DNA from 2 places in the Leisingera sp. SA32 genome. Region 2 is predicted to be linked to the other one. Evidence: riboswitches for the same ligand, from Rfam matches in the RefSeq annotation. Region 2 holds a riboswitch; the other holds the start of a gene.

The links. Region 2 has a riboswitch for cobalamin ahead of AC0IPL_RS06640 (DUF1636 family protein). Riboswitches for the same ligand answer to the same signal wherever they lie in the genome.
Positions count from the first base shown of each region.
Region 1: it holds a riboswitch for cobalamin, as region 2 does, so the genes downstream of both, AC0IPL_RS12490 ((2Fe-2S) ferredoxin domain-containing protein) here and AC0IPL_RS06640 (DUF1636 family protein) in region 2, are expected to answer to the same signal.

Region 1 covers NZ_JBVYHB010000007.1:173,792-180,876, reverse strand. Annotated here, with positions in the region: gene AC0IPL_RS12510 (ABC transporter substrate-binding protein) at 1-165, shown strand, start outside; gene AC0IPL_RS12505 (ABC transporter ATP-binding protein) at 225-992, shown strand; gene AC0IPL_RS12500 (ABC transporter permease) at 985-1,797, shown strand; gene AC0IPL_RS12495 (FAD-dependent oxidoreductase) at 1,794-3,050, shown strand; cobalamin riboswitch at 3,152-3,359, shown strand; gene AC0IPL_RS12490 ((2Fe-2S) ferredoxin domain-containing protein) at 3,448-4,167, shown strand; gene AC0IPL_RS12485 (ABC transporter substrate-binding protein) at 4,154-5,092, shown strand; gene AC0IPL_RS12480 (FecCD family ABC transporter permease) at 5,093-6,100, shown strand; gene AC0IPL_RS12475 (ABC transporter ATP-binding protein) at 6,090-6,866, shown strand; gene AC0IPL_RS12470 (DUF2218 domain-containing protein) at 6,894-7,085, opposite strand, start outside.
Region 2 covers NZ_JBVYHB010000003.1:311,745-318,829, forward strand. Annotated here, with positions in the region: gene cobN (cobaltochelatase subunit CobN) at 1-2,610, opposite strand, end outside; gene cobW (cobalamin biosynthesis protein CobW) at 2,765-3,799, opposite strand; gene AC0IPL_RS06640 (DUF1636 family protein) at 3,803-4,210, opposite strand; cobalamin riboswitch at 4,308-4,516, opposite strand; gene cobO (cob(I)yrinic acid a,c-diamide adenosyltransferase) at 4,567-5,202, shown strand; gene glpD (glycerol-3-phosphate dehydrogenase) at 5,270-6,847, opposite strand; gene AC0IPL_RS06655 (DeoR/GlpR family DNA-binding transcription regulator) at 6,840-7,085, opposite strand, start outside.

The DNA.
Region 1 (7,085 bases), on a different contig from region 2:
CGCGGGCCGATCGTGAATGGCGCGATGCGGATCAATCCGGGCATGTCGCTGAACCGCGAGTCGGTCAGGAACCAGCTCAACTGGTTCAAATCGGAAGGTCTGGTCAAATCCGGCGTCGAATATGACACGCTGGTTGACGAAAGCTACGCCGAAGCCAGCGCCTGATCCCAAAGCGTCGGCTGCTCCGTCGCGTGTAGCCGACCACCCTGCCATCGGAAGTATCTATGGAACTCAGACTTGAAGGGGTCTCGCATCGCTATGGCGATGTCGAGGTCATCCGCAATATTGACCTCTCCATCCCCAAGGGGCGCATTGTCTGCATCGTTGGCCCCTCCGGCTGCGGTAAGTCCACCTTGCTGCGGTTTCTGGGCGGGTTGGAGCGCCCCACCGCCGGGACGGTCAGCCAGGTCGGCCAGCCGCCCAGCGACAGCATCAACCCGCTGACCTATGTGTTCCAGGACTTCGCGCTGCTGCCGTGGCGCACGGTGGAGGGGAACATCTCCCTAATCCTGTCTGACCACGGGGTGCCGGCGAAACGGGCAAACGCCATCATCGACGATGTGCTGGCCCGCACCAAGCTGAGCGATTTCCGCAAGGCGCTGCCCAAACAGCTGTCTGGCGGAATGAAGCAGAGGGTCGCCATCGCCCGCGCTCTTGCGGTGAATCCGGCGGTCTTGTTGATGGATGAGCCGCTGTCCGCCCTCGACAGCCAGACCCGCGAACTGTTGATGGATGATCTGGTGGATCTCTGGACCAAATCGCCCTTCACCGCGGTCTACGTGACGCACAATCTGGCCGAGGCGGTGCGCCTGGGGCATCAGGTCGTGGTGCTGTCGCGCCGCCCCGGTGCCATCAACGAGGTGATTGAGATCGACACCCCGCTGGCGGATCGCCGGTCCAATGACCCCGAACTTGAACGGACCCAACAGCATCTTTGGGCGCTGATGCGCGCCGAGGCTGAGGCCGCTGATATGGAATTGATCGATGACTGACACCGCATCCGAGACCTTAGATGTCCGCCCGGTGCAATTCCGCGGCGGCGGTTTTCGCCCGTCCTCTCCGCGTTGGGTCGGCCTGTTGGTATTTGTGCTTCTGATTGCCCTGCTGGAGTGGGGGACCCGCACGGGGGTCATCTCGTCGCTGACGGTGCCGCGTCCGTCGGATGTGTTCCACACGTTGCGGGATCTTGCGGTGTCGGGCGCGCTCTGGACCAACCTCGCCCCGTCTCTGATGCGCCTTCTGGTCGGCGGCACCATCGGCGCCAGTGCGGGCATTGCCGTCGGCGTGATGATCGGGCTGTTCTCGGTCGCCAGAGCGGGGCTGGTTCCGCTGGTTGCAGCGATCTTCCCAATTCCCAAGATCGCGCTTTTGCCGCTGTTCGTCATCTGGTTCGGCATCGACGAGGCTTCGAAATACGCCCTGATCGCCTTTGGCACCTTCACCCCCACGGTCGTGGCCACCTATGGCGCCGTGGACAACGTCGACCGCTCGCTGATCCGCATGGGGCAGAGCTTTGGCCTGCGCTGGTCGACGGTCGTGCTGCGGATCGTTCTGCCCGGTGCCATGCCCGGCATTCTGTCCGGGCTGCGCGTCAGCCTGGCCATCGCGATCATCCTGCTGGTGGCGGCTGAAATGCTGGGCGCCGAACACGGGATTGGCGCCTACATCCTGCAGGCGGGCTCGCTTTACGACCTTGAGCGCCTGTTTGCCGGGGTGACGATCCTGTCGCTGCTGGGCGTCTTGCTGTCGACAACCGTCGGGCTGGTCGAGAAACACCTGCTGGGGTGGCGTACATGAGCCGGAAAACAGAGAGTGAATACGATGTGGTTGTCGCCGGTGGCGGCGCGGCCGGCATCGGCGCGGCGCTGGGGGCTGCCCGCGTCGGGGCCAAGGTGTGCCTGGTGGAAAAATACGGGTTTCTCGGCGGCGCGGCGACGACCTCGCAGGTTCTCGCCTATTGCGGTTTTTTCCAGCAGGGGGCGGAGCCGGTAAAGGCAGTCGGTGGCGCTGGTGATCTGGTGCTCGATGCGATGCGGGCCTGCGGCATGACCGGTGAGGCCCACAATTCGGAAACCACCGGCAACTGGATCATCCTGCTGAACCCCGAGTCCGCAAAACTGGCCTTCGACAGGGTTCTGGCCGATCACGGTGTGGACGTGTTGCTGCATTCCCGTGTCGCAGCGGCAACGCGCACGGCAGACCGCATTGAATCGGTCACGGTGGCAGGGATGGAGGGCAGGCGCCGCATCATCGCCGAAGGGTTTGTGGATGCGACGGGGGATGCCAACCTGTCTCTCGTCTCCGGCGTTGAAATGCGCGAGGGCGATAGGGAGGGCAAGCTCCAGGCGGTCTCCGCGCCGATCCGGATTTCCGGTCTCGACCCCGAGACGCCAATTGATCGGCGCGCGATCCAAGCCGCCATCGCGGCGTACAACGCAACCGGCACCCACCCGATCACCCGTCGTGATGGGGGTATCTACACCCGCATTCCCGGCACTGGCGACATGTGGTGGATGATCATCGACCTTGCTTTGCGCGATCTCACCTCCGGCAGCTTCACCTGGGCCGAGCAGCGTGCCAGAGAAATGGCGAATGACTATGTGCAAATGCTGCGCGATCATGTTCCGGGTTTTGCGCGGTGCTTCCTGGCCCAATCCGGACCGCAGATTGGCATTCGCGAAAGCAGGCATCCCGCCACCCGCTATGAAATGACCGCCGAGGATCTCGCCAGCGGGCGGCAGCGTCCCGACAGCGTCGCCCGCGCGGCCTGGCCGGCGGAATTGCATGGCGAAGCAGGCAAGCCAATCTATCACCCGGTGGGCGGATCGGGATATGCCTCTGTGCCATTGGACAGCCTGAGGGTCCGTGGCCTCGACAACCTTTTTGTTGCCGGGCGCGTGGTAGGTGCCGACCCGGTCGCGTATGGATCCATTCGGGTGATGGGCACAGCCTTTGCCACCGGGGAGGCGGCCGGTATTTCCGCCGCATTGGGAACTGCCAACGGGGAGGACGTGGGCGCGGAGGTGCGCCGCCTTGGTGGTTTGACCTGACCCACGCGGCACCCATCAGCCGGTATTCCATGCTGCGCCCCGGTGGACGTCATTTGGGTATCGCGCAAAGGGCATAGCAGTTGACAGATCGGAGGAATTTGCGCAGACATCCAATCGATGGTTCCCGGCCATATCAGGCAATGGGATGAAAAGGGAATTTGGTGAGGGCCCAGCGGCCCAAGTCCAGAACTGCCCCCGCAACTGTGAGCGGTGAGTACTCCGTCAGAACCACTGGATCTGCCAGATCCGGGAAGGGACGGCACGCTTTGATCCGCAAGTCAGGAGACCTGCCATCGGCAAACCGTAACCAATCGGGCGGAGGGCCCGTGGAGGAAGAGATGACAGTGTCCACAGCGTTCTGCGCCTGCGTCTGCCCGCCTCCGCTCATGAGGCATGCATGGACGCGCGCATCTATTTGATTTCCGCAACTTACGTCAGCCAAAGCCGGTTTCGCGCATTGGCCGGCAGCCTGGCGGCGGCGGCGCCCTGCACTGCAACGGCGGTGCGGCTGGAGGGTTCTGGCGACGGGCTGTGGCGGGCGCTCGACGGGATGGCCGAGCTGGGGGCAACCCGGATTGAACTGCGCCCGGTCGGGCTGCCGTTCTCGCAAAGCCTGGAGAGCTGGCTGCCCGGTGCGGCCAGCGCCTGGCTGGCGCGCCAGGCCGGGGCGCGCCCTGAAATCCTGCTGGCCGGCGCGCCGCAGGCCGATGCGACGGTGGTGCACGCCGTCGCGCAGGCGCAGGTCGCCCTGTCGCCGATACAGCCGCGTCCCGATGGTGAATTGGGCAAGGGCTGGGACAGCCCGCCTGGTCATCGCCATCACCTGCTGGTCTGCACCGGGCCGCGCTGCCATCTGAAGGACGCCCCCTGTCTGCTGACGGCGCTGAAGGCGGAACTCGGACGGGCGCAGGTCGCCGCGGAGTGTCTGGTGACCTCCACCGGGTGCCTGTTTCCCTGCAACAGCGGGCCGGTCGTCATTCACTATCCCAAAGGCAACTGGTACCGGGTCCGCAACCGCGTGGAGGTGCGCAGCTTCGTGGCTGAGGCACTCTGTGCGGGGCGCGTGCCGGATGCTTTGATTATTCATCATTCAGGAGAGACACATGAGCTTGTTTAAGAGCCCCGCAGCGCTGTGCCTTGCTGCTGCTGCCACGGCGGCGCAGGCAGCTCCGGTCACCATTCAGGGCTGCGAAACATCGTACACCTATGAAACCGCGCCGACGCGGGCCATCACCCTGAACCAGCAGGCTACCGAAGTGATGCTGGCGCTGGGTCTGGAGAAGGCCCTGGTCGGCACCGCCTATCTGGATGACAAGATCCCGGCGCAATGGCTGGCCGCATATGACAGCGTGCCGGTGCTGGCCGAGAAATACCCGGCGGCGGAAATTGTTCTGACACAAGAGCCCGACTTCCTGTTTGCAGGCTTTGCCTCCGCCTTTTCCGAGGACAATCTGGGCGCGGCACAGAAATGGCACGATATGGGCGTTGGCACCTATCTCGTGGATGCCTCCTGCAAGGCGGCGCATCCGCAGGATGTTCCGTTGACCATCGCACCGATCCTCAAGGATATCGCGGTGATCGGTGACATTTTTGGCGTGCCGGACCGCGCCGACGCGCTGATGGCCGCCACCAAGGCCCGCATTGCGGCCGTCGAGAACAACCCGGCCGGAGCCGGGCGTACCGCCTTTATCTATGACAGCGGCACCGACACGCCGTTTTCGATCGGCTGCTGCGGCGGCCCCGCGCTGGTCGCCAAAACGGCGGGCCTGACCAGCATCAGCGCCGACGTGGAGGGCGCCTGGGTTGATCTGGCCTGGGAACGCGTTGTCGAGGCAGACCCGGATGTGATCCTGCTGATCGAGGCGGAATGGTCCTCGGCGCAAGAAAAGCGGGACTACATGGAAGCCGACCCGGTGCTGTCCCAGCTGACCGCGGTCAAGGCGCAGCGCTATGTGGTGGTGCCGTTCTCGGAAACCTTGCTGGGCACGCGTTTTGCCGATGGGGTCGAGAATCTGAATGCGCAGTTGGCGGCGCTGCGCTGAATGCAGGCGCGCTTTCCGCTTCTGTTCCCGGCGGCCTTGGCGGCGATGGTGCTTGCGGCCATCGCCGGTGTGCTGTGGGGCACGGCCGACATCGGCTGGGCGGACCGCCTCGCGATCCTGAGCCGGAGCGAGGATGCCCCACGTGGGCTGTCGCTGATCGTGTGGCAATGGCGCATCCCGAGGGTGATGGCGGTGGGCCTGATCGGGGCCGGTTTGTCCCTGGCGGGGGCGCTGATGCAGACGGCGCTGCGCAACCCGATGGCGGACCCTTACCTGATGGGGTTGTCCTCTGGTGCGTCGGCGGCGGCGGTGGCGGCGATCATCTGGCTGCCTGCCGCGATCACCGACTGGCTGGGGGTGCCGCTGATTGCCTTTCTGGGGGCGGCAGCGGCCTTTGCGCTGACCATGGGGCTGTCGCAACGGCGCGGCCAGCCGATGGATCCGCTGATCGTGGTGCTCGCCGGGGTGGCGGTGTCGCTAATGTTTCAGTCGCTCACCGCTTTTTTTCTGTATGTCGGCGATCCCCATGCGACCCGCAATGCCATGGGCTGGCTGATGGGCACCGCCGCCGGAACCGAGTGGCAGGAGGTGCCGTTGCTGGCGGTTTCGGTGGCGGTGTTGGGGGCGCTGTTTCTGACCCAGGCCAATGCGCTGGATGCCACCCTGCTGGGCGAGGAGCGCGCCCAGGCGCTGGGCATCCGCACCGCCCGGCTGCGGGCGATGATCTTTGTCGCCACGGTGCTGCTGACCGGCTTGGCAGTGGCGGTTGCCGGGATCGTCGGTTTCGTCGGTCTCATCGTGCCGCACATGGCGCGGCTGCTGGTCGGAGCCCGGCACCGGGTGCTGCTGCCCATCACCATGGTGCTGGGGGCAACGGTGCTGATTGTGGTTGACCTTATGTGTCGGGTGCTGCTTGCTCCGGAGGAGCTGCCGCTGGGCGTGCTGCTGGCGCTGTTTGCGGCACCGCCGTTCATCTTCATCCTGAGAGGGCTGCGCCGTGCCGTCTGAGCTTGCGTTGGAAATCGACAACCTGACGGTGGAGATCGCTGGCGCCGCTTATGTGCGCGACGTGTCGCTGGCGGTGCCGAGGGGGCAGATCCATGGGCTGCTGGGGCCGAACGGCGCGGGCAAGACAACGCTGCTGCGCAGTCTTTACCGTGCGGTGGCACCGACTGCGGGGCAGATCCGGGCACAGGGGCGGCCAATCGGCGACCATGCGCATCACGAATGGGCCCGCAAGCTGGGCGCGCTGGTGCAAAGCGCAGGCCTGCTGGCCGGGCTGACACCGCGCGACATCGTCGAGATTGGCCTGTCGGTGCTGGAGCTGTCGCGTGATGACTTTACCCGCCGTCGCCAGGAGGCGCTGGCGCTTGCAGGCCTGGCGGACAAGCAGGACCAGCCGGCCGGCAACCTGTCCGGCGGAGAGCTGCAGCGCTGCTATTTCGCCCAGCTTCTGGCCTGCGATCCGGAAATATATGTGCTGGACGAGCCGACCAACCACCTGGACCTGCATTACCAGTTGGCGTTGCTGGACGAGGTCAGGCGCCGCGGCCGCACCGTGTTGATGACCCTGCATGACCTGAACCTTGCGGTGCGCTATTGCGACCAGGTCTATCTGATGGCCGGCGGGCGCATTGTTGAACACGGCCGTCCGCTGGAAGTTCTGAACCGGCAGAACCTGATGACCCATTACCTGGTCGACGGCCAGTTTCAGGGCAATGCGTTGTCCCTCACCGGTCCGATCCGCCAGCAGGCTGAGCCGCGGCAGGCGTAGCGCGCGCTGCACAGGCAGGTCCGGCGCCTAGCCACCGCAAGGCGCGGACCAGTCCATTCCGGTAAAATCCTCGCGGAAGGCAAAGGTTTCCAGATGGGAGTCGATCACCGCGCGGCCGCGCTCCAACGCGGCAGTGTCCGGCCCGGTGATCTCGGCGCGCAGTTCGGTTTCGCAGGCGTGCAGAGTTGCCGGGCCAAAAGGAAACGGCACGCGGCCTTC
Region 2 (7,085 bases):
ATGCGGGTTCATCGACAAGCCGTACTGGCCAGGCTTGGGGCCGAAGACACGCGGCGTCTGTTTCACATAAGGGTTGTCGGACGGGTCTCCCTCGCGCGTGGCCAGCGCGGCGGCGGCGGTTTCGAACAGCTGAGCCAACCCTGGAAACACATCGCGGAACAGGCCGGACACTCGCAGGGTAACGTCGATGCGCGGACGGTTCAGCATCGCCAGCGGCAGCACCTCTATCCCTGACACGCGCTCGGAGTTTTCGTCCCATTTGGGCGCCAGCCCGGCCAGATGCAGGGCCATGGCAAATTCTTCACCAGCAGTGCGCATGGTGGCAGAGCCCCAGAGGTCGATCACCAGCCCACGCGGCCAGTCGCCGTGGTCCTGAAGATGGCGGCGCAGCAACTCTTCCGCCAGTTTGACCCCCTGGGCATGCGCCGCCCGCGACGGCACCGCCCGCGGGTCGGTGGTAAACAGGTTGCGCCCGGTGGGCAGAACATCCCCCCGGCCGCGGAACGGCGAGCCGGACGGGCCGGGTGCCACAAGTCTCCCGTTCAGCGCGGCGATCAGCCCTGCGTGCTCGTCCGGCCCGCATTGACCGCTGCCAAAGATATGCAGCCCCTCGCCGTATTGGCTTTCCTTGATGTCACAGACAAAGGCGTCAATCCGGGTGATCGCCTCAGCCGGGGATGTGTCGGGGGTGAGACCCAGATCCGCTTCCACGCCGGTGCCCTGGGCCTCTGAGCGGATGCTGCCGATCAGCCTGTCGCGGCGCGCCGGGTCCAGACCATCTGCGGTGGAATATTCATCCAGCAGGCTTTCGAGCCGGGCCATGCCCTCGGGCAGAGTTGTCTGCGCCAGCGGCGGCGGCAGGTGGCCAAGGGTAACCGCCCCGATGCGGCGCTTGGCCTGGGCGGCCTCGCCGGGATCGTTGACAATGAACGGATAGACAACCGGCAGCGGGCCTGTCAGCACCTCGGGCCAGCAGCGCTGCGACAGCGCCACCGCCTTGCCCGGCAGCCATTCCAGCGTGCCATGCGCGCCGATGTGGACCAGCGCGTCCGCCTGGCTGCGCAGCCACAGGTAAAACGCCACATAGGCGTGGCGCGGGGTGCGGTCGAGATCGTGATAGTCATCGACGCGGGTCTTGACCTCGCCGCGTTCGGGTTGCAGGGCGATCAGCGCCTGTCCCGCCTGCAAAGCCTTGAAGTGAAAGGCGCCATCGCGGCAATCCGGGTCATCCTCGGGCGCGCCCCAGGCTGCGGCCAAAGCCTCCTGCAGGTCTGATGGCAATGTGGCGAGGGCGGTTTTGTAGTCGGCGAGCGGAACGCTGCGTGTCTCCTGCATCAGCCGCAGGCCAGAGTTGTCCTGCGGTTCCACAGTATAGCCCTGGTCCCACAGCGCGCGCAGGATTTCGTCACAGGAGGCCAGTGCATCCAGCCCGACCGCATGGGCAAGATTGTGATCGCGCCCCGGGTAGGTCGACAGCACCAGCGCCAGCCGTTTGTCCGCATTGGGCAGGCTGGCCAGCCGCAGCCAGCCCTCGACCCGGTCAACGGCGGCCTTGATCTGGGCTGCGTCGGCGCGGTGGGCAAAGCGGGAGTATTGCAGATCCGGGTCCTTGCGCCCGGGAGATTTGAAGCTGACGACACCGGCAAAGATGCGGCCGTCGACCTCTGGCAGCACCACGTGCATCGCGAGGTCGGCCGGGGACAGGCCGCGGTCGGCCTCGGCCCAATCCTTGCGGCGGGCGGTGGACAGCGCCACCTGAAACACCGGGCAGCCGGTTGTCGACAGCGGCGAGGCGCTGCCGTCGGACCCTTGGGCCGAGAAAGCGGTGGCGTTGATGATCGCTGCCGGGGACAGTCCCGGCAGCGCCTCCCGCAGCCAGTCCGCGGCCGCCGGGGACTTGAGGCTGGCGGCAAAAATGCCATAGGCAGCATGACCGCGGGCGCGCAGTTCCCCGATAAGGGCATCGACCGGTGCGGTGTCGGCGGCTGTGAGGTAGGAGCGATAAAAGCTGACCAGCACCAATGGCTTGTCCTGTGGCGGCAGATCCGCGAGCACGCCCCTGTCCGGGTCATAGAAGCCATATTCGGGCATGGATTTCAGACCCAGCACCGGTCCCGCATAAAGCCCCGCCGCCAGTGACAGCTGCGCCAGTGCGGCTTGCGCCGCCACCGCGCCGCCCGCATCGCACAGAGCTTGCAGGCGGCGCAGGGTGGAGACAGGCAGGGTGGACAGCTCATCCAGTCGCGCATCCTCGCGCCCGTCAGCGGGCAGCACCGCGAGCGCGATTCCCTTGCGCCGGGCCAGATCCTGAAGCGTGGCCAGCCCGTAGGGCCAGTAGCTTTCGCCCCCGATCAGCCGCACCAGGATGCCCTTGACGCCCTCCAGCGTCTGTTCGGCGTAGACATCCACCGACAGCGGGTGTTTCAGCGCCACCAGGTTGGCGAGGCGCAGGGAGGGCAGCTTGCCCTCCGCGCGGTGCCAGCCTGCCGCGAAGGCACCGAGATCACTGTCAGAAAAAGACAGCACCACAAGGTCGCCGGGTGTCTGGCCCAGATCCTGCGGGGTGTCGGTCTGGTCGAGGCCATGGCTTTCGCGGAAGACGACATGCATGGGTCAGGCCTTTCGCAACGGGTGCAGACAGGTGCGGAGGGCAGGTCCCGGCCGCGCGTGGGGGGACAGCCCCCGCCCGAGGGAGCGGCCGGGGGCTGTGCGGTCCAGGGACCGGACAGGACAAAAGCTATCTTCGCCCCGAACCCGCATCAGCTCAGGCCCCCAGCTCGGCGCGGATTGCCGTCGCGTCGATGTTGTCGTGCTCGGCGATGACCACCAGCTGGGTCTTGCGCGGCTGCGCGCCCCAGGGTTGGTCATATTGCGCACGCAGACGCTCGCCCACGGCCTGAACCAGCATCCGCATCGGTTTTCCTTCCACCGCGACATAGCCTTTGACGCGCAGGATGTTGCGCTCGCGGGCCAGTTTCACGATGGCATCTTGCAGCGCTTCCGGATCGGAGACTTCGCCCATTTCGACCACAATGCTTTCGAAATCGTCATGCTCGTGGTCGTGATGGCCGTCGTGATGGCTGGGACGCGACTCCAGATCGTCCTCGGCGGCGGCGTTCAGGCCCAGGATGATGCGCGGATCGATCACGCCTTCGCTCATCGGCAGGATCGGCAGCTTGCGCGGGGCCTCGGCTTCGATCACGGCGCGGGCTTTCTCGATGCCCGCGTCGCCGGCCAGGTCAGCTTTGGACAGCAGCACGATGTCCGCGCAGGAGATCTGATCCTCGAACACCTCCGACAGCGGGGTTTCGTGGTCCAGGCTGTCGTCGGCCTCGCGCTGGGCGGCAACCGCGTCCAGATCGGGGGCAAACTGGCCCTTGGCCACCGCTTCGGCATCGGCGAGGGCAATTACCCCGTCGACGGTAATGCGCGAGCGGATCGCGGGCCAGTCAAACGCCTTGAGCAGCGGCTTGGGCAGGGCCAGACCGGAGGTTTCGATCAGGATGTGCTCCGGCGTTTCCGGCAGGGCCATCAGCTGTTCGATGGTGGGGATGAAATCATCCGCCACGGTGCAGCAGATGCAGCCGTTTGCCAGCTCCATGATGTTGTTTTCAGGGCAGTTTTCATCGGCGCAGGATTTCAGAATGTTGCCGTCCACGCCAGCGGTGCCGAATTCGTTGACCAGAACCGCCAGCCGCTTGCCTTGCGGGTTCTGCATCAGGTGACGGATCAGCGTGGTTTTTCCCGCGCCCAGAAAGCCGGTGATGACAGTGACGGGGATCTTGTTGAGATCGCTCATGAATTACTCCTCAGAAGGGAAGGCGGCCGGCGGGATGCGGGCAACAGATTGTTTGCGAAAGACGGTGGGGCGCTCGCGCCAGGGCACCAGCCCGTCGGCGCTGGCCGCATAGGCGGCGGTGCCGGTCAGGATCTCGGACACATGCAGGTCAGGGTCCATGTCGCCATAGACATAACTCCAGCGCTCCGCGCCACCGGTCAGCACCACCGCGCAGCTGCGCGAGCAGGCCGACAAGCATTTGACCCCACGCAGGGTGACGCCCTCGGGCAAGCCCGCCTGTTTCAGCGCGTCATGCAGCAAGGTGCCGGGGCGGGTGGCCTCGGGGTCGGCGCCCTCGTTGCGGCAGGTCAGGCACACGGTCAGGGTGACCGGGTCTTTCGGGGCGGCGGCGGGCGCCTGTTCATCAGCCAAAGGCACGTCTCCTGTCATGGCAGGCATGCGGGATAGCCGAAAAGGGGCGGTCACCATGCCTGCCCCTCACCCGGTCGCGGAACACCCCGCCCGCCCGTTGATCTCTCACGCGCTGGCAGGTCTCCCGGCTTGCGGATGCCAGGGCGGCGGCCCTGTCGGCCATCCTGCCTTCCCGGGGGTGTCCCAGTGGCATGGCGGCCTCATCCGGTCACGGTCGCGGGGGCGGCTGTGCTTATGGCCCTTGGTGGCCGTTGTCACATTCCCTCTTCGCCTGCGATTGCAGGAACCAGCGAAACCCCCTTGCGCTATCGCGCCCTTCTTTGTCAAGACTTGCACCAAACAGCTGGAGAGCCCCCATGAGCGAAAAACCCGAAACCGGCATTTCAGAAGAAGATGCCGCCCGCCACGCCTCCAAGATGGCCAAGAAGAAGGCCGCGCGCGACCGGATGATGAAGACCAAAGACGGCGAGAAGGGGCTGATCATTGTCCACACCGGACCGGGCAAGGGTAAATCTTCCTCCGGGTTTGGCATGATCATGCGCTGCATCGCCCACAAGATGCCCTGTGCGGTGGTCCAGTTCATCAAGGGGGCCTGGCAGACCGGCGAGCGCACGCTGATCGAGGAGAATTTCAGCGATCTCTGCCAGTTCTATGCGATGGGCGAGGGCTTCACCTGGGAGACCCAAGACAAGGCGCGCGACATCGCCGCCGCGCAAAAGGGCTGGGAGAAGGCCAAGGAGATGATCCTGGATGAGCGCAACACCATGGTGCTGCTGGATGAGATCAACATCGCGCTGCGCTATGAGTATCTGGATCTGGAGGAGGTGCTGGAGTTCCTGGTGGCGCACAAGCCGCCGATGACCCATGTGGTGCTGACGGGGCGTAACGCCAAGGAAGAGCTGATCGAGATCGCGGATCTGGTGACCGAAATGGGCCAGATCAAGCACCCCTTCCGCGCCGGGGTGAAGGCGCAGAAAGGCGTTGAGTTTTAACGCCGAGGGCAGCGCCCTCCCGTAGCGAGGGGCGGGTGCTGCCCGGCTTATCGGCCGGGCAAGTTTGTCACGCCGCAGGCTGTGCAGTTTTTTCCTGGATGTAGGCATCCACTGCCTTGCGCTGGGCGTCATCCAGCCGCAGCCCCAGTTTGGTGCGCCGCCAGAGATAATCGTCGCCTGCGCGCACCCATTCGCGGGTGACGGCCCAGTCCAGTTCCCGGGCCGTGATGGTCGCACCGAAATTCTGGCCCAGATTCTCGGCCGTTTTGGCGTCGCCCAGAACCTCCCAGGCCTCTGTGCCGTAGGCGCGGATCATCCGCCCCGCCCAATAGGGCGTGAGGAAGGGGTAGTCCGCGGCCAGTTTTGTGGTCAGTTTCTCCACGTCATCCACCGCGAAATCGCCGCCGGGCAGGGCCACGCCAGCGGTCCAGTCCGCGGAGAGCTGCGGGAAGGCCTCGCCGATTTTGGCCAGCGCCGCCTCGGCCAGTTTGCGGTAGGTGGTGATCTTGCCGCCAAAGACATTCAGCAGCGGTGCCTGCGCCTTATCCAGCGTCAGCACGTATTCGCGCGTCGCCGCGGTGGCAGAACTGGCGCCGTCATCATAAAGCGGACGCACCCCGGAGTAGGTCCAGACGATGTCATCGCGCGTTACCGGTTTTTCGAAGTATTCCGATGCGAAATCAACCAGATACTGTTGCTCCTCGGGCGTGCACTCGGGGGCGCTGTCCGGGTTGGGGTGGTCCGCATCGGTGGTGCCGATCAAGGTGAAATCTTGCTCATACGGAATGGCGAAGATGATCCGCCCGTCTGCACCCTGGAAGAAATAGCAGCGGCCGTGGTCGAACAGTTTCGGAACCACGATATGGCTGCCGCGCACCAGGCGCACGTTTTCACGGCTGTTCTGGCCCAGCTTCTGATGCAGCACATCGGCCACCCAAGGCCCGCCGGCGTTGACCAGCATCTTGGCGCGATGCTCCTGCTCTTGCCCGCTGGCGTGATCGCGGGTGCGGATCAGCCAGTGATCGGCGTGGCGTTCGGCTGACAGCACTTCGGTGCGGGTCAGGATCCGCGCGCCGCGTTCCTGCGCATCGCGGGCGTTCAGCACCACCAGCCGGGCGTCCTCAACCCAGCAATCAGAATACTCAAAAGCGGTTTTGAACTTGTCTTTCAGAACCTTGCCGGCCTCATCTCGGGTCAAGTCCAGCTTGGCGGTGCCAGGCAGGATGCCGCGTTTGCCCAAGGAGTCGTACAGGAACAGTCCCAGCCGGATCAGCCAGGCCGGGCGGCGGCCCTTCATCCAGGGCATCACCGTGGTCAGCAGTTTCGACGTCGGCGTTTCGCTGTCAAACCGCATGTCCTTGTGAAACGGCAACACAAAGCGCATCGGCCAGGAGATATGCGGCATCGCCTTGAGCAGCACCTCGCGCTCGATCAGCGCCTCGCGGACCAGGCGGAATTCGAAATACTCCAGATAGCGCAAGCCGCCGTGAAACAGCTTGGTCGAGGCAGAGGAGGTGGCCCAGCCGAGATCCTTCATCTCAGCCAGGGTCACCGACAATCCGCGTCCGGCGGCGTCGCGGGCAATGCCGCAGCCGTTGATGCCGCCGCCGATGATGAACAGGTCTGTTACAGGGGTGTCAGTCATTTTCGCTGCTTTCGTTTTGTCCGGCGGTGAGGATGCGGGTGCCTGCCGCCTGCGCGGCCTCGGCAAATTCCGCGGGAGCGGGGCGGTCGGTGATGACCACATCCAGATCGGTCAGATCGCAAATGCGCACCGGGGCGGAGCGGGTGAACTTGCTGCCATCGCAGACCAGCACCCGTTGGCGGGCGTTCTTCAGGATCGCGCGGGCCACGGAAACCTCGCGCGGATCGTGGTCCATCAC